DNA from 4 places in the Rhizobium sp. BK538 genome. Region 1 is predicted to be linked to each of the others. Evidence: predicted binding sites of a transcription regulator. Region 1 holds the regulator's gene; each other region holds the start of a gene.
What was found. The regulator LexA, encoded in region 1, represses DNA repair genes until DNA is damaged. The targets are predictions, from matches to a motif close to TGTTCNNNNTGTGTTCNG.

Region 1 (4,312 bases):
ATCCAATCCATCTGGGGAGAGAACGCTCACTCTGGCGTTCGGAGTTGTCACACTCGCGCCAAAGGCCTCGTTGGTCACCGGGAGGCCGTGCGCCGCAGCACGCACAAATGGCGCAAATGCTTTTGGGTCCGGCGCGCCAAGAACGATCTCTGCGATCCCACTCACGCCATTTGCGTGCTTTTGCAGCGCTCTACGGTCGGCCGGCAGCGGATTGACGCGTTGGCACGTGAAAAAGAAAAAATCCGGAGCCCGCAGATCGACCGCGAACGCGAGCTTGAACGCAGCGGTGGCCTGAGAGCCGTCAGGCATCTTCATCGGCCGCTCGAACTGCAGCATCTCGCCGCCATTGATCTTTTCGGCAAGGAACCGGGCATGGTCGCGATCAGCATCGGTGGTCGCAAAGACCACCGCCGAGAAACCATCATCCCCGCATCGAAATCGGAAAGCCCGGTCACGCGCAGTGAAGACATTGCCTTTCTTCGCCGACGCCTCGTGCAGCTCCGCGTTGGCGACGCCTAAGGGTTCCAGGTATGTTTCGTCGGCGAAGAATATGCAGGCATTCTCGGTTCCAAAAGGATGCCGGGCATCGGGTGCGACGGTGAATCCCAGCTTTCCCAAGCGCTCGCGCGCAAGTCCGATATTGGAGACCGGCAGCACGATGTGGTCCAGCGGATGTGCTTCGCTCATGGCAAACTCTCCGGAATTTGCGAAGATGTGCGCCGGGCAAGGCAACAATGCAACCCCCTTCTACGCTTTCACTCAAAAGCGACGCAAAAACTGAGCAAGTTGCAGGCAAGTTTTATGAAAATTTAGGCACTTGCGGAACACATATGGAACATATAGTGTCTGTTCTGGCTTTGTTTCACGACTCTGGGGTTCAACTTCGATGCTGACGCGCAAGCAACAGGAGCTTCTTCTCTTCATTCACGAGCGGATGAAGGAATCCGGTGTCCCTCCGTCTTTCGACGAAATGAAGGACGCCTTGGATCTCGCGTCCAAGTCAGGCATCCACCGGCTGATTACTGCGCTCGAAGAACGGGGCTTCATTCGCCGACTGCCTAATCGGGCCCGCGCATTGGAGGTCATCAAGCTGCCGGAGGCATATAATCCGAGCCTCCAGCCCCGCCGCGGCTTTTCGCCGAGCGTTATCGAAGGCAGCCTCGGCAAGCCGCAGCCGGTTGCGCCGCCGAAGCCGGCTGCGCATGCCGACAACGACAGCTCGGCCTCCGTACCGGTTATGGGGCGGATTGCTGCCGGCGTGCCGATTTCGGCAATCCAGAACAATACCCACGACATTACAGTTCCGGCCGACATGCTTGGCCCGGGCGAGCACTATGCGCTTGAGGTGAAGGGCGACTCGATGATCGAAGCCGGCATCTTCGACGGCGACACAGTGATCATCCGCAACGCCAGCACGGCAAATGCCGGCGACATCGTCGTCGCACTCGTCGATGACGAGGAAGCGACCCTCAAGCGTTTCCGCCGCAAGGGCGCCTCCATTGCGCTTGAGGCCGCGAACCCGGCTTATGAAACGCGCATTTTCGGACCCGACCGCGTCAAGGTTCAGGGCAAGCTGGTCGGCCTCATTCGCCGTTATCACTAACGACAGGCAGCTCGTCGTCAAACGTACCGCTTCGACAGTTGTATGCCCGATGCCGCATCCAGGGGCGATCATGCGTGGTATACGAGGTCGTCACGATGGGTGCCCTGGTCGTCTATCCGTATCTCAGCGGTGCCCGAGCGGCGCAAGGTTTCGCCGGTGAATAGCAGTGCGCCCGACCGGCATTCCGTCAGACGAGACGATATCGGCGGTGTCGCACGCAGCGCCGAAGTACACAGGGTTTTCGACGATTGTCAGGACGTAGCCGCTATCATGCGTGGCGGTGCACCAGGCGCCTTTCAGGCATACGAAGCGATTCGTAGCGCCCATCGCAGCCTGACGCAACGCATTGCGAGCATTACGCAGTTCCGCTGCCGAGAAGAGACGTTGAGCTTCACCTTTATTATCCCGCAGCCGAACAGGGCCGACGCCGTCCAATGATCGCGGTGGAGCACCCTTCGCCATTGATCGAAGATGAAGTCAGTCGGATGGAGTCGATTTTTGGTGCAAGGACTTGCCCTTTGACAATCGCGACAAGGCTGCCGTCCTCGGCAATGACAATGTCCCGGGCGACTGCGTCTGCGAGAGCGAGAGCGAGATGATGTAGCGCGCCAGCGGCCACGGCCATCGCCTTCCCGACGCTCGACGCGGCCCGTAATCGTCGTAGCTACAGGTGAATCCAATATGACGGTCGCCCTGCTCTGCGTTTCGAACTGGGCGAAAAGCATTCCCAGAACACCCAATACCCCTGCCTGCGCAAGATTTCGGGCGGCCTTGGCCTGCCGCCAGCGCAATCAGGGCCGACGCGACAATCCATGCTCCCAGGCGGATTGCTGGCGGATCACTTGCGAACTCAAACCAGAGGACGGCGCCAGTCCCGAGGAAGACCGGAGAAAACAGGACAAAGCGCCCATGTTCCATCTCCGTTGCCACAGCGCGTTGAAACCACGATGAGCAGCCGAGAGTCGCGGTCGTACCCCGCGTTGGCCAGGAAACGAGTGACGGCGTGCGGAAGGCGCGGAGGCTTGGGAGTAGATTGAGGCCGGAGAAAATAAGGCTCTGCCGCACGGGCAGGCGCACCCGCGCCCGGAGCGGCCTTTCTCACCTCAAATGGCTTCAACCGCGGCATGCATCTGCGCCCAAAAACAGCCGCCCTTGCAACCACAATGCAAGCTCTCGAGGCTTGAAGCAACAATAATCGATTGAAATCTGAAGGAAAATCGGAAATCAGAAAAGCCAAGGATTATCATTAGCTTCTGCTATGCGCAGGGTACATCGCAGCAGTGCCCAAAAGTTGATACTGCGATGCACAAAATGGCACCACGGTAACTTGGCATTAGGCGCGCGATCATATAGCTATCGTCGACGACGCTTAACCCTATGGCGCTTTTATGGCGCCAACCGCCAGTTTGGAGGATCAGAATGACGGAACAAAGCGCAACACTGAAAATCGGTGATAAATCAGTCGATCTCGCCATCAAGAGCGGCACGATTGGCCCTGATGTCATCGATATCGGCGCCCTGTACAAGAACACGGCTTCCTTCACGTACGATCCTGGTTTCACCTCGACCGCATCCTGTGAATCGAAAATCACGTATATCGATGGTGATGCCGGCGTATTGCTTCATCGCGGTTATCCGATCGAGCAACTTGCCGAGCACGGTGACTTCCTCGAGGTCTGCTACCTGCTTCTCTACGGAGAACTGCCGACCGCTGCCCAGAAGAAGGATTTCGACTATCGCGTCACGCATCACACGATGGTGCATGAGCAGATGAGCCGGTTCTTCACGGGCTTCCGCCGCGACGCGCATCCGATGGCCGTCATGTGCGGCTGCGTCGGCGCGTTGTCGGCCTTCTACCATGATTCCACCGACATCACCGATCCGCATCAGCGCATGGTCGCAAGCCTGCGGATGATCGCCAAGATGCCGACGCTCGCTGCCATGGCCTACAAGTATCACATCGGCCAGCCCTTCGTTTACCCGAAGAACGATCTCGACTACGCCTCGAACTTCCTGCGCATGTGCTTCGCAGTTCCCTGCGAGGAATATGTGGTCAATCCGGTTCTGGCCCGCGCCATGGACCGCATCTTCATCCTGCACGCCGATCATGAGCAGAACGCGTCGACCTCGACCGTTCGCCTCGCCGGCTCGTCGGGCGCAAACCCGTTTGCCTGCATCGCGGCCGGCATAGCATGCCTGTGGGGCCCGGCTCACGGCGGCGCCAATGAAGCAGCGCTGAACATGCTGACCGAGATCGGCACCGTTGACCGTATTCCGGAATACATTGCCCGTGCCAAGGACAAGAACGATCCGTTCCGTCTAATGGGCTTCGGTCACCGCGTCTACAAGAACTACGATCCGCGCGCCAAGATCATGCAGAAGACGACGCATGAGGTTCTCGGCGAACTCGGCGTCAAGGACGATCCGTTGCTCGAAGTCGCGATGGAACTCGAGCGTATCGCACTGACCGATGAATACTTCATCGAGAAGAAGCTCTATCCGAACATCGACTTCTACTCCGGCATCACGCTGAAGGCTCTGGGCTTCCCCACGACTATGTTCACCGTGCTGTTTGCTCTCGCTCGCACGGTCGGCTGGATTGCCCAGTGGAACGAGATGATCGAAGATCCAGAACAGCGTATCGGTCGCCCGCGCCAGCTCTACATCGGCGAGCCGCAGCGTGATTACCTGCCGGTCTCCAAGCGCTAA
Region 2 (4,312 bases), on a different contig from region 1:
CCTCCGGGTTTTCGACCTTGATCACGTCGGCGCCGAGATCGGCCAGCATCTGGCCCGCCCATGGACCTGCAAGGACCCTCGCAAGCTCGATGACGCGTATGCCGGACAGCGGCGGCTTTTGGGGCTGATTGTCTGTCATGTTCCTCCCACGAGCAGATCAGGGCGCCAGGGCCGATTGAGGTGTATCGGATACCGGCTTCGATGCAAAGCGTCGCTCGCGCCAGATGATGTACAAGCCCGATGCGATGATGATGAAGATGCCGAGCCACTTGAGCGCATCCGGAAAGTCGCCGAAGACGAGCCAGGCGAAGACGGTCGCCGACACGATCTCGAAATACTGCAGCGGTGCCAATGTCGAGGCGGGCGCTGCGCGGTAGGCATAGACGCCGAAGATGCCGGCGACGGCAGCCGTGACACCGACGCCGAGCAGGTAGAGATAGCCACGGCCATCCGGCATCACCGCGTCAAAGACGTCGGAACCCGTCGCGCTGCCGAAAGCCAGCAGGATGGCGCACAACAGTAGACCCCAGATGCCCATCTGAAGCTGCATCGCCCACGGATCTTCCCGATGCGAAAGCACGCGGGTCATCAAGGCGAAGATGGCGATGCACAACGCGCTGACGACAGGCAGAAGTGCGACGTAGCCGACCTCTTGGAAGCTTGGCTGGATGATCAGCATCGCGCCGAAAAATCCGACGCCGCAGGCAGTGTAGCGGCGCCAACCGATTGTCTCCTTGAGGAAGATGCTGCTCAGGATCGTCAGTATGATGGGTTCGACGAAGAAAATCGCGATCGCATCGGCAACCGGCATGTACTTCAGCGTCGTAACAAAGGAGACCATGGAGATGGTTATGATGGCGCCTCGGATGGCATGAAAGATGTTGGCGCGCCAGGAAAAGGTCTTCCAGCTTGCGCGCCAGATGACGATCGGCAGCATGCAGAGGGCCTGCACGACGAAGCGCGCGGCCGTGATTTCTGCCGCGGGAATCGTAGCTATTGCGAGCTTGGAAAAGATGTCGATGATCGGGGATACAAGCACCGACAGGAACATCAACAGAATGCCGGTCGACACCTCCGAAGCGGCTGCGGGGCGGGAAGAGATGCCATTGTCCATCGCGAAATCCTTCGGTTCAGGATCTTGCGATCGCTTCGTCGCACCAGTCAGCGAATGCAGCGATGGCCGCGTCCGCTCCAATTTCATTCAGCGTTTCGTGGCGCATGTCCTGATATATTTGCGTCGTGATACGGGAGAAGCCACGGGCTTTCAAATGGTTTGACAACCAGATCACCGCTTTTCCGCCATCTGTTGCCGGATCCTGCCCGCCGCCGACAAGATGGATCGGCGTCTGCTTCGGCAGTCGTTCCAGATGCGTCATTCGCGGGGCGCGAAACGTCAGTTCGAAAATATCGAGCCAGAGTGACACCGAGGCATCGAAGCCGCACAGCGGGTCCGCGATATATTTGTCGACTTCGGCAGGATCGCGGCTTAGCCAATCGAAGTCGGTTCGACGGCCGGCGATGGATTTGCCCCAGGTGCCGAAGGTGAGCTTCGGCAGGATGCCGCTCGGAACATCAGAGCCCTTCAGTGCACGTTCGGCGAGCAGGATCGCTTGCGCGGCCCGTCCTGATATGCCGGGGTTGAAATTGGAGTTCCAGACCGCGAGGGCGTCATATTTCTCCGGATGGGTGAGCGCCGCGTTAAGCGCAATGAGGCCTCCCATCGAATGTCCGAAAAGAATGACGGGTAGACCGGGATACTGCGTCACGGCGTGGTCGCGGACCGAACCGACATCATCGATCACCTGCCGGATGCCTTCCTTGCGCGCAAAACGCCCGATCGGTGCGTCGGCCGCGGTCGTCTCGCCATGTCCACGGTGATCGAAGGCAAAGACATGGTAGCCACGAGCCGCTATCGCCACCGCAAAACGGGCGTAACGCTTGGAATGCTCGGCCAGTCCATGGGAGACAAGGATAATTCCGCGTACCTCGGATTGCGCCGGTTCGTGATGAAATCCAAGCGAAGCGTTCGCCGTTTCAAGGCGTTGCGTATCTGCAAACATCATATCCTCCCATTGGCGGGAGAAGATCAGATCGCCCGGGAAATGCAACACATCCAAATATTTATGCGACCGGATTTTCGCATCCTACGGATTGAGGGTTGTGAAAATAAAGCCGGCGTGATTTCTTGTTCATGAATTGTTCCTTGTGGGGATGAAAATGAGCAATCCATTTCTGCGTATGGCAGTATTCCTGATTGCGATCGCGGCAGCCGGCCTTGCGGGAGCCCAGGATGGCGCTGGAAGAACGCGCTTCATTCTGGCTGCCAGCTGGCAGCCTGCCTTTTGCGAAACCAACCAGCGCAAACCGGAATGCAGCAGCCAGACCAAGGACAGGTTCGATGCGACCAATTTCTCGCTGCACGGGCTATGGCCGATGCGCAAGGATTATTGCGACGTCTCCGGCGACCTGCGCGCCGCGGACAAGGACGGCGACTGGAACAAGCTGCCGGTGGTGGAGCTGTCTGCTGCGACCAAGACCGCACTCGCAAAGGCGATGCCTGGAACGCAATCCGGCCTGGAGCGGCATGAGTGGATCAAACACGGTACCTGCACAAAGCTGAGTGCCGACGACTATTTCGCCACGTCTGTCCGGCTGATCGACGAGCTCAATGCTTCGGCGGTCCGCGATCTGTTCGCGGCCAATATCGGCAAGTCGCTGACGGCGGAGGCGATCAAGGCCGTATTTGATAAAAGCTTTGGCGCTGGCGCCGGAGATCGCGTCAAGATGAGCTGCCGGCGTGCCGGCGGAAACCGCGTCATCAGCGAACTCACGATCGGTCTTTCGGAAGCCGCGACATCGAATGGCGAAACGAGCCTGCGCGACCTTATCCAAGGGGCAGGGCGGACGTCGTTCGGCTGCAATGAGGGCGTCGTGGACGCCGCCGGCTTTTGATCCCGCTCACCGAAAACCAAGGCCGGTCTGTCGACCTTTAGGCCATACGAGGCGACTAACAGAACAGCGTGCCAGGTTCCGATCCCGACGACGGTCGCAAAAGCCTCCGGATTTTGGCCGTCGCGCGTTGCTCCTTTGGCGCAATTCGCCTACATAGCGGCAAAACTTAAATCCCCCGCGGAGCGAATTATCAATGGCACGTCAGTTCATCTACCATATGGCCGGCCTCAACAAGGCTTACGGCAACAAGAAGGTGCTGGAGAACATCCACCTTTCTTTCTATCCGGATGCCAAGATCGGTATTCTCGGCCCGAACGGTGCTGGTAAGTCGACCGTGCTGCGCATCATGGCGGGCCTCGATAAGGAATATACTGGCGAGGCATGGCTGGCCGACGGCGCAACGCTCGGTTACCTCGCGCAGGAACCACAGCTCGATGCCTCCAAGACGGTCCTTGAGAACGTCATGGAAGGCGTTGCGCCGAAAAAGGCGATCCTCGACCGCTACAACGAGCTGATGATGAACTACTCCGACGAGACGGCGGAAGAGGGCGCTAAGCTCCAGGATGTCATCGACAGCCAGAACCTCTGGGACCTCGAAAGCCAGGTGGAAATGGCGATGGACGCGCTGCGCTGCCCGCCCGGCGAGTCCTCGGTCGAAAAGCTCTCGGGTGGCGAGAAGCGCCGCGTCGCACTCTGCCGCCTGCTGCTCGCCCAGCCTGATCTGCTGCTGCTCGACGAACCGACCAACCACCTCGACGCCGAGACCATCGCCTGGCTTGAAAAGCACCTGCGCGAATATCCGGGCGCCGTCTTGATGATTACCCACGACCGCTACTTCCTCGACAACGTCACAGGCTGGATCCTCGAGCTCGACCGTGGCCGTGGTATCCCGTACGAAGGCAATTATTCGGCCTACCTGCAGGCGAAGGCGAAGCGCATGCAGCAGGAGGGCCGCGAAGAGGCCTCCCGCCAGAAGGCGATCAGCCGCGAGCAGGAGTGGATCGCCTCCAGCCCGAAGGCCCGTCAGGCGAAGTCCAAGGCCCGTATCCGCGCTTACGACGAACTGGTCGCTGCGGCCGACGCCCGTCGCCCCGGCGATGCGCAGATCGTCATCCCCGTCGGCGAGCGTCTCGGCCAGGTGGTTATTGAAGCGGAGAACCTCACCAAGGGCTACGGCGATACCATGCTGATCGAGAACCTGACCTTCAAGCTGCCGCCCGGCGGCATCGTGGGTGTCATCGGTCCGAACGGTGCCGGCAAGACGACGCTGTTTCGCATGATCACCGGCCAGGAAAAGCCTGATAGCGGTGACATTCGTATCGGTGAGACTGTCGACCTCGGCTATGTCGACCAGAGCCGC
Region 3 (4,312 bases), on a different contig from region 1:
AATGGGCGTGAACCGGAATCCCGACAACTGCCCCACATGATGTCCTTCAACAAAGACATCGCCATTTACACTGATTTCAGCTTCCAGCATCGCATTCTCTCTCAGGCGCTTCATGAGCACAGATGTCCTGCGATCAACAAAGCGTTTCGTCAACCTTTCATGTAACGCATCGGACAATCGATCTTCGATTTCCCGCGTCTTTTCCTGCCAGTGTGTCGGATCGGCAAGCCAATTGGGCCGATTCGATACATAGGTCCAAGTCCTTATCTGCGCGATTCGCGCCGAAAGCGTGTCAATCTCACCGTCCGTTCGATCCGCGCGATGTACCTGCTCGGCAAGGAAGTCCTCATTTACCGTGCCATAGCGGACGAGATCGGAAAAGAGGGTGGAGATGAGATCGGCGTGTTGGGCCGGCGCGATGCGCCGGTAGTCCGGAAGCGCGCAGGCTTCCCACAACTTCTCGACGCTCGCCGGATTGTTCGCAAGGTCGATGATCTCAGGGTAGCGCGACAGGTGTTCCAGCGCTTGTTGATCAACGGCAGGCAGAGCGCGTGTCAGGCCGGAAACGGTGGGGCCGGTCTCAAGGCTCGCGCGCAGCGCGTGAATGGAGGCGAAGTCGAGGTTCTTTGAGCGCCATTGCAGCACTTTTACATTGTCGAATTCGTGACCTTCGATGCGTTCGACCAATTCCTCATCGAAGGGATCGACTTGGCCGGTGACGCCAAATGTCCCATCGCGAACGTGTCGACCGGCGCGGCCGGCAATCTGCCCGAGTTCGGCAGGATTGAGATTACGGAACTGGTAGCCGTCGAATTTGCGATCCTGCGCGAAGGCGACATGATCGACATCGAGATTGAGACCCATGCCGATCGCATCCGTCGCGACCAGATACTCCACGTCTCCGGCTTGGTAGAGCGCCACCTGCGCATTGCGGGTACGTGGACTAAGGGCTCCAAGGACGACGGCTGCCCCGCCTCGCTGCCTCCGGATCAACTCGGCGATCGCATAGACTTCATCCGCCGAGAAGGCGACGATCGCCGAACGTTGAGGAAGGCGTGTGATCTTCTTTTGTCCGGCGTAGAACAGCTGGGAAAGTCGCGGTCGCTCGACAACGATAATGCCCGGAAGAAGCTGCTGTAAAATTGGACGCATAGTGCCGGCGCCGAGCAGCAGTGTCTCGTCGCGACCGCGCAGATGCAGGATACGGTCCGTAAAGATATGACCACGTTCCAGATCGCCCGCGAGCTGCACTTCGTCGATTGCGACAAAGGCGGCTTTGGTCTCGCGCGGCATCGCCTCAACAGTGCAGACCGAAAAGCGGGCGCTGGGAGGCGATATCTTCTCCTCGCCCGTTACCAGCGCAACATTCTGGATCCCGACCTTTTCGGCGACGCGTGTATAGACCTCGCGTGCCAGCAGCCGCAACGGTAGTCCGATCACGCCAGTGCCGTGCGCAACCATGCGCTCGATGGCATAATGCGTCTTGCCGGTATTGGTTGGCCCGAGCACCGCGGTTACTCCGCGCCCGCTCAGTATCATCGGCTGCGATGTCAGTGTCATGGTCCTGCAAGTGAGGCGAGGGTGCCCCAGGTCAAGTCAGCTCCTCTCCGAGAGCAGACAACACATGGACAGCCGTTGTCTCAAACGCAAGGGCTGATTTGAATTTACTCTGCGGTTTTCTGTTGCGCGAAAAGCTTGCAGATTGCTCGTTTTGCGATTCGGAACAGCTTGAGAACGAATCGGAGACGAATCGCTGACTCCGGATGATTCAGTGTTTGTTCACGGCTAAGTATTGATTTTGAATCACTTTTTCCCACAAGATGCTGAATCTTGAAATTCGCGCCATACGTGTGGCCGGAGTTGCATCTAGGCTGTCAACGGCCTTTCGCCGAAAATCGACAATCGATCCAGCCCGCCCCGACACCCCATGATGCTAACGTTCCTGAGAGGAACCGGAAAATGCGGCTCGATCTGGTTTTTTCCATCAAAGCGGAACAGTTGATGCATAGGGAACAAAAAACGGTGGTGTGTGTTTCTCGTCCATTCCAAGTGTAACGACGTTGAGGACTTGAACCATGCTTGGCACGATACTTCTGATTATCCTTATTCTGCTTTTGATCGGCGCCTTACCGAATTGGGGCTATAGCCGGGGATGGGGCTATGGACCTTCGGGCGGTTTAGGGCTAGTTCTCGTGATTATTATTATTCTTGTGCTGCTTGGTCGCATCTAAGCGACGGAAAAAACTGGGAGATATCTCATGATGAAAAAGATTGTGCTCATTGGCGCTCTCGTTGGTGCGCTTGCCTCCTGCACGGCGACTGAACAGGGTACCGCGATCGGTGCCGGTACAGGCGCCATTATCGGTGGTGCTGTCAGCAACAGCTGGGGCGGCGCTGCCGTGGGCGCAGTTGCCGGTGGTCTTGCTGGCGCATTGATCGGCCACTCCGTTGAGCGGCGTGGCTACTGCGTCTACAGGGATCGGTACGGCCGCCGCTACGAAGCACGTTGCCCACGTTACTAAGGCCCGGGCCAGCGCCTAGCAGGCTTATCATCTTGAGATCGAAAGCGCCGGCTGAATCGGCGCTTTTTTGTTGTGCGCCCAGCATGGGCGCATTCTTGTGGGTGGAAGTCCCACCGTAAGCTGGTCATCGCGAGCGAAGAGAAGCGCAACTGCGGAAGGGCGACCGACCGTGGGGAGGAAGCGTGGATCGCAACTGCGGGTCGATGAACAAGAACCGGATATGAGGCGATGCCGACCAGGGCGAGCGGGCAACATACCGCGAAGCTCTTGTGACCAAGGGTCGGTGGCGTAAATCCGGCGGTCGTGCAGTGAAGGAGTGCGTTCTTACCTGTTGGGAGATCTCGTTTTGCGCCTGAAAGGGCGACGGTGTCGAGCCGGAGCGAGAAGTCAGCAGAGGTCGTAGTAGGGAGCAGGTAGGTGCGAACGAAGGGCTGAACGAGAGAGAGTGAAGTTCCTCCAAGGATGAGCAAGGTCATGCGTCAGATGCCGGGAATGTCCGGGAGATCGGAGGGGCAAGCGGGTGAAGCCCGCCCAGGCTCCGATCTTGACGAAGCCGCGCTCCCGCCGCGGATCGGGAACGACACAGGTGCTGGGCTGCTTGAGGCGGCCCTGCGGCGAGAGAACCTTCTGCAGGCGTGGAAGCAGGTGCGCGCCAACAAGTGCGCGCCAACAAAGGCGCTGCGGGCGCGGACGGACTGGATATCGACCAGACGGCCGCGATGCTACGCCAGTGCTGGCCTGCCATCCGCGACAGGCTGCGGGAGGGGACGTATCGGCCACAGCCGGTGCGTCGCGTGATGATCCCGAAGCCGGGGGGCGGCGAGCGCGAGCTTGGCATCCCCACGGTGCTGGACCGCCTGATCCAACAGGCGCTCCTGCAAGTCCTTCAGCCAATCCTTGATCCGACCTTCAGCCAGCACAGCTACGGCTTCCGTCCGGGAAGGAGTGCGCACGATGCCGTCCTGGAGCTGGATGAATGGATGCGTCACCGTGTGAGCAATCCAGCTCAAACAATGGAGGCGTGGCACGACGATCTTCCGCGAAATGCTGGCAAAGGGGGCAAACCCTCTTGTGGCACAGCGAGTGGCAGCCAATGCCGGTCGCTGGTGGCGCAACAGCGGCAAACTCCTCAACAGCATCCTCACCATCAAATGGGCCGACCAACTCGGAATGCCCAGGCTCGCATAACCTCAATCTCTCGAACCGCCCGGTGCGGATCCGCATGCCGGGTGGTGTGGCAGGGGCGCGATCGAATACGATCGCCCCCTATGCCGATTTGAACAGTGGTCGCGATACGAACGTGTCGCCGACAAGAAAAGGCCGCGTCGTTTCCGAAGCGGCCATAGTTCTCAGCGCTGAAGCGGACGATCAGTCCTTTGCGCGCTCGACGTAGGAATTGTCTTCCGTCGCGATAACAACGCGCGTGCCGGCGTTGATGTGCGGCGGCACCATGGTGCGCACGCCGTTCGACAGCATTGCCGGCTTGTAGGACGACGAAGCCGTCTGGCCCTTAACGACCGGTTCGGTTTCCGTAATTTCGAGAGTTACGTGGCGCGGCAGCTCGAGTGCAAGCGGAACGCCTTCATGGATCGACAGAATGCAGGTCATGCCTTCCTGCAGATAGGCCTTCTGATCGCCCATCGTTTCATTGTCGACGACGACCTGGTCGTAGGTCGCCGGGTTCATGAAGTGGAACCCTTCGCCATCTTCGTAGAGGTATTGGAAGTTCACGTCTTCGACGAAAGCGCGCTCCACCTGTTCGGTCGTACGCCAGCGCTCGGAGACCTTGA
Region 4 (4,312 bases), on a different contig from region 1:
GTCAGGTCGTCCATGTTGAGCTTGGACGAGGTCACGGCAAGACGCATGATCGGCTGTGAATCGGAGTCGGCCTTGACGATCTGCGGCGCGTCCGCCTCCTCCGGTAGACGATCGGCGATACGGCCGATGGCATCACGCACGTCGTTCGCCGCAACGGCAAGGTCAACCGAGTCGGAAAATTCGAGCGTCACACGGCTCTGGCCGAACTGCGAGCTCGATGAAATCGACTTCAGGCCGCTGACGCGTGCCGCCGCCCCCTCGATGACCTTCGTCAATTCCTGATCGACCGTCTGTGGCGAAGCGCCGTCAAAGGTCGTGCGAACGGTGACGATAGGCCGGTCGACATCTGGCAGTTCGCGCACTTCGATCCCGGCATAGGCCGCGAGGCCGGCAACGATCATGAGTGTGTTGAATACCAGCGCAAGGATCGGGCGCCGGACAAACAGCGCGGTAAATGTCTGCTTGCCGGAAGCCGGCTTCTCCTGCATCTCGATCACGTTCATTGCGTGGCAGGCTCCGAGCTCGACGCGACTTCGCTTGCGACGCGCACTGCTCCGCCCTCAAGGACGCGCTGCAGCCCCTCGGTAACAATGGCGTCGCCGTCCTTCAGGTCGGCTTTGACAAGGATAAAGTCGGGATTGCGCTGCACGATGCTGACGCGAACCTTTTGGGACTTGCCGTCGACAACATGCCAGACGAAAGAGCCTTGGGAGTCCCACTGTACCGAAACGGGGTCCACCGCCGGATACTGATCACCCGCGAATTTCATACCGACATTGAAAGACATGCCGGCCCGCAATTCGTCGGACGCGTTGTCGATCCGCGCCCGCACGCGCAGTGTCCGGCTGGCGGCGTCGATGCGGTTGTCGATCGCCTCCACCACTCCCGAGAAAGCTCGCCCGGGCAGCGCAACAGAGGTCGCCTCCACCGGGTGACCTACGGTGATCGTGTTGGCAAAGCGTTCCGGTACCCAGTAGTCTACGAGAATCTCCGTCCGGTCGTCGAGCGTGGCGATCGGCGTTGTCGTCGAGACGTTATCACCGACATTGACAGCGATGATACCGACGATGCCATCGATGGGCGCGACGATGTTGCGGCGCTCGAGATTGAGCTCGGCGGCCTGCAGCTGCAGGCGTGCGCCCTGCTCAGCGATCTCTGCGTCGAAGACGTCCATGCGCGACACGCTGGACTTGATGTTGTGGTAGAGGCTGGATTTCTCGATGGCGCTCTTCAGCGCCACATCAGCCTGACCGCGAGCAATGACCTGCTCTTCGCTGTCGAGCTTCGCGAGAACCTGCCCCTTGGTGATCCTGTCACCCGACTTGATGAGGATGTCGCGGATCGTACCGCTCGCCTGCGGCATCACCACGACGGAGCGGATCGCATCCCCCGTGCCGATGGCGCTCAACCGATCATTGACGACGCCACGAACAACGGCTTGCGTGGCGACCAGAACGGGCGCATTGGCTCCGCCACCGCGGCGCCTTGATTGTCCCTCTGCGCTGACCACAGGCTGCGGTGCAGCTTCGCCGGGCGCCAACTTGGAAACCTCAGAAAAGCCGGCTTTGCGTAGCGTCTCGCCGGCCCCCGGCACAAAGTAAACCCATCCAGCAAAGCCGGCAGCAATCACGACAAGGCAAACTATAAACTGCTTCCAAAATGCCATTCACGTCTCCAGAGGGACTCGAGGCTCGTCCAGGGTCTATCGAAAGAGGCGTTCGCAGGACAAATTGCCGCGCGTCTGCGACAATATTGTCTCTTTGCTGATCACCGGCAAGCGAATTGGTCCGCATTACTGAATTGTAATATCAAGACTGAGTTACTGGTAAAACGTTCGCCACTCGTTTCCCGCACGCGTCGCAGCGTTTCTTCGCCGAGGACAAATAACGGTTTTGTTTTCTGACGTTTATGCGAGATGCCGTACCGTCTAGGATAAAACTTGCAGCACATCCGGCAATTCGTCGCCGTTGCGGCCCTCCCAGGCCGGATACAAGCTGAGGACAGCCGCCCGGACAGGAATGAAAGCAGAACATCTTTTCTGGTCTTTCCATCCCGAATCACTACATTACGCGCCATGAGCAATAGTTTCGACGATATCCCCTTCTTCGACGAAGAGCCGGATGAGCCGCCGCGCAAGCAGCCGGCCCCTGCCGCTCCGGCCGGAGGAGGGCTCGCCGCCCGCGCCATGGCCGCTCGCGATGGCGGCAAGCGCCCCGATTACCTTTCCGGCCTGAATCTGGAGCAGACCGAAGCTGTCGAAACACTCGAAGGTCCCGTTCTCGTGCTCGCGGGCGCTGGCACCGGCAAGACGCGCGTTCTGACGACGCGCATTGCCCACATCCTCAACACCGGCCGTGCATTCCCTTCACAGATCCTTGCCGTCACCTTCACCAACAAGGCTGCCCGCGAGATGAAGGAGCGTATTGCCGTGCTCGTCGGCGGCGCCGTCGAGGGCATGCCATGGCTCGGCACCTTCCACTCGATCGGCGTCAAGCTTCTACGCCGCCATGCCGAACTCGTCGGCCTGCGCTCCGATTTCACAATTCTCGATACCGACGACGTCGTTCGCCTGATCAAGCAACTCATCCAGGCGGAAGGCCTCGACGACAAGCGCTGGCCCGCCAAACAGTTTGCCGGCATGATCGACACCTGGAAGAACAAGGGCCTTGGCCCGAGCGACATCCCCGAGGGCGACGCGCGCGCCTTCGCCAATGGCAAGGGCCGCGAACTCTATATCGCCTACCAGCAAAGGCTTTCGACGCTGAACGCCTGCGATTTCGGCGACCTCCTGATGCACCCGATCGCGATCTTCCGTAAGAACCCTGATCTTCTCAAGGAGTATCACGGCCGCTTCCGCTACATCCTCGTCGACGAGTATCAGGACACCAACACCGCCCAGTACATGTGGCTGCGGCTGCTTGCGCAGCGCCCCAGGGGCGAACCGCAGAACGTTTGCTGCGTCGGCGACGACGACCAGTCGATCTACGGCTGGCGCGGCGCCGAGGTGGACAACATCCTGCGCTTCGAGAAGGATTTTCCGGGCGCCAAGGTCATCAAGCTGGAACGCAACTACCGCTCGACGGCACATATCCTTGGTGCGGCTGGCCATCTGATCGCTCACAACGAAGGTCGCCTCGGCAAGACACTCTTCACCGACCGGAGCGATCCCGAGGACATCAAAGTCCAGGTGCACGCCTCCTGGGATTCCGAAGTGGAAGCCAGGGAAATCGGTGAGGAAATCGAGCAGCTTCAGCGCGGCGATGCCAATGGCAAGCGGCATCTGCTGAACGACATGGCAATCCTCGTGCGCGCCTCCTTCCAGATGCGCGAATTCGAAGACCGTTTCGTGACGCTAGGCTTGAACTACCGCGTCATCGGCGGTCCGCGCTTCTACGAGCGCCTCGAAATCCGCGATGCCATGGCCTATTTCCGCCTCGTCGCACAGCCTGCCGACGACCTCGCCTTCGAGCGCATCATCAACACCCCGAAGCGCGGCCTCGGCGATACGACGGTACGCGCCCTTCACGATTACGCTCGCGCCCGCGATATCCCGATGCTGGCGGCAGCCGCCGACATGATCGAAACCGACGAGCTGAAGCCGAAGGCGCGCAAAGCCCTCTTCGACGTCGTTCAGTCGTTCCGCCGCTGGCAGGAAATGCTGGAGAACACGCCCCATACCGAGCTTGCCGAGCAGATCCTCGAAGAGTCGGGCTACACCGACATGTGGAAAAACGACAAGTCGGCAGACGCGCCAACCCGTCTTGAAAACCTGAAGGAACTCATCCGCTCGATGGAAAGCTTCGAGTCGATGCGCGGTTTTCTCGAGCACGTCTCGCTGGTGATGGACGCCGAGCAGAATGAAAATCTCGACGCCGTCTCGATCATGACCCTGCATTCGGCCAAGGGCTTGGAGTTCGACACCGTCTTTCTGCCGGGCTGGGAAGAAGGCCTGTTCCCGCACCAGCGTTCGCTCGATGAAAGCGGCCGCGCCGGTCTCGAAGAGGAACGCCGCCTCGCCTATGTCGGCATCACCCGCGCAAAGCGGCGCTGCCACATCTGGTTCGTCTCGAACCGACGCATCCACGGTCTGTGGCAATCGACGATCCCGTCGCGGTTCCTCGATGAACTGCCGGAAACGCATGTCGAAGTGGCGGAAGCCGAGCAGAGCTATGGCGGCTATGGCAGGGGCAGCTACGGTCAGTCCCGCTTCGACAAGGCCGATCCCTTCGCCAACGCCTATTCGACGCCGGGCTGGAAGCGTGCCCAGCAGAACAGGACGGACGCCACCCGCGACAACTGGGGCACCCGCTCC

Region 2: a site for LexA is predicted at 2,187-2,204, ahead of FHX09_RS15385 (ribonuclease). Genes of this name have one in related genera too.
Region 3: a site for LexA is predicted at 1,720-1,737, ahead of FHX09_RS10865 (helicase-related protein). Genes of this name have one in related genera too.
Region 4: a site for LexA is predicted at 2,015-2,032, ahead of FHX09_RS15675 (UvrD-helicase domain-containing protein). Genes of this name have one in related genera too.

Annotation. Positions count from the first base shown of each region.
Region 1 covers NZ_JACIFT010000012.1:78,881-83,192, forward strand. The annotation lists gene FHX09_RS16375 (VOC family protein) at 1-687, opposite strand, end outside; gene lexA (transcriptional repressor LexA) at 887-1,603, shown strand; gene gltA (citrate synthase) at 3,023-4,312, shown strand.
Region 2 covers NZ_JACIFT010000011.1:111,129-115,440, forward strand. The annotation lists gene FHX09_RS15370 (CaiB/BaiF CoA-transferase family protein) at 1-139, opposite strand, end outside; gene FHX09_RS15375 (DMT family transporter) at 158-1,114, opposite strand; gene FHX09_RS15380 (alpha/beta hydrolase) at 1,131-2,060, opposite strand; gene FHX09_RS15385 (ribonuclease) at 2,218-2,952, shown strand; gene ettA (energy-dependent translational throttle protein EttA) at 3,146-4,312, shown strand, end outside.
Region 3 covers NZ_JACIFT010000007.1:177,750-182,061, reverse strand. The annotation lists gene FHX09_RS10865 (helicase-related protein) at 1-1,560, opposite strand, end outside; gene FHX09_RS10860 (DUF3309 family protein) at 2,076-2,231, shown strand; gene FHX09_RS10855 (YMGG-like glycine zipper-containing protein) at 2,259-2,522, shown strand; gene FHX09_RS29770 (reverse transcriptase domain-containing protein) at 3,242-3,802, shown strand; gene efp (elongation factor P) at 3,891-4,312, opposite strand, start outside.
Region 4 covers NZ_JACIFT010000011.1:176,224-180,535, reverse strand. The annotation lists gene FHX09_RS15685 (efflux RND transporter permease subunit) at 1-503, opposite strand, end outside; gene FHX09_RS15680 (efflux RND transporter periplasmic adaptor subunit) at 500-1,666, opposite strand; gene FHX09_RS15675 (UvrD-helicase domain-containing protein) at 2,075-4,312, shown strand, end outside.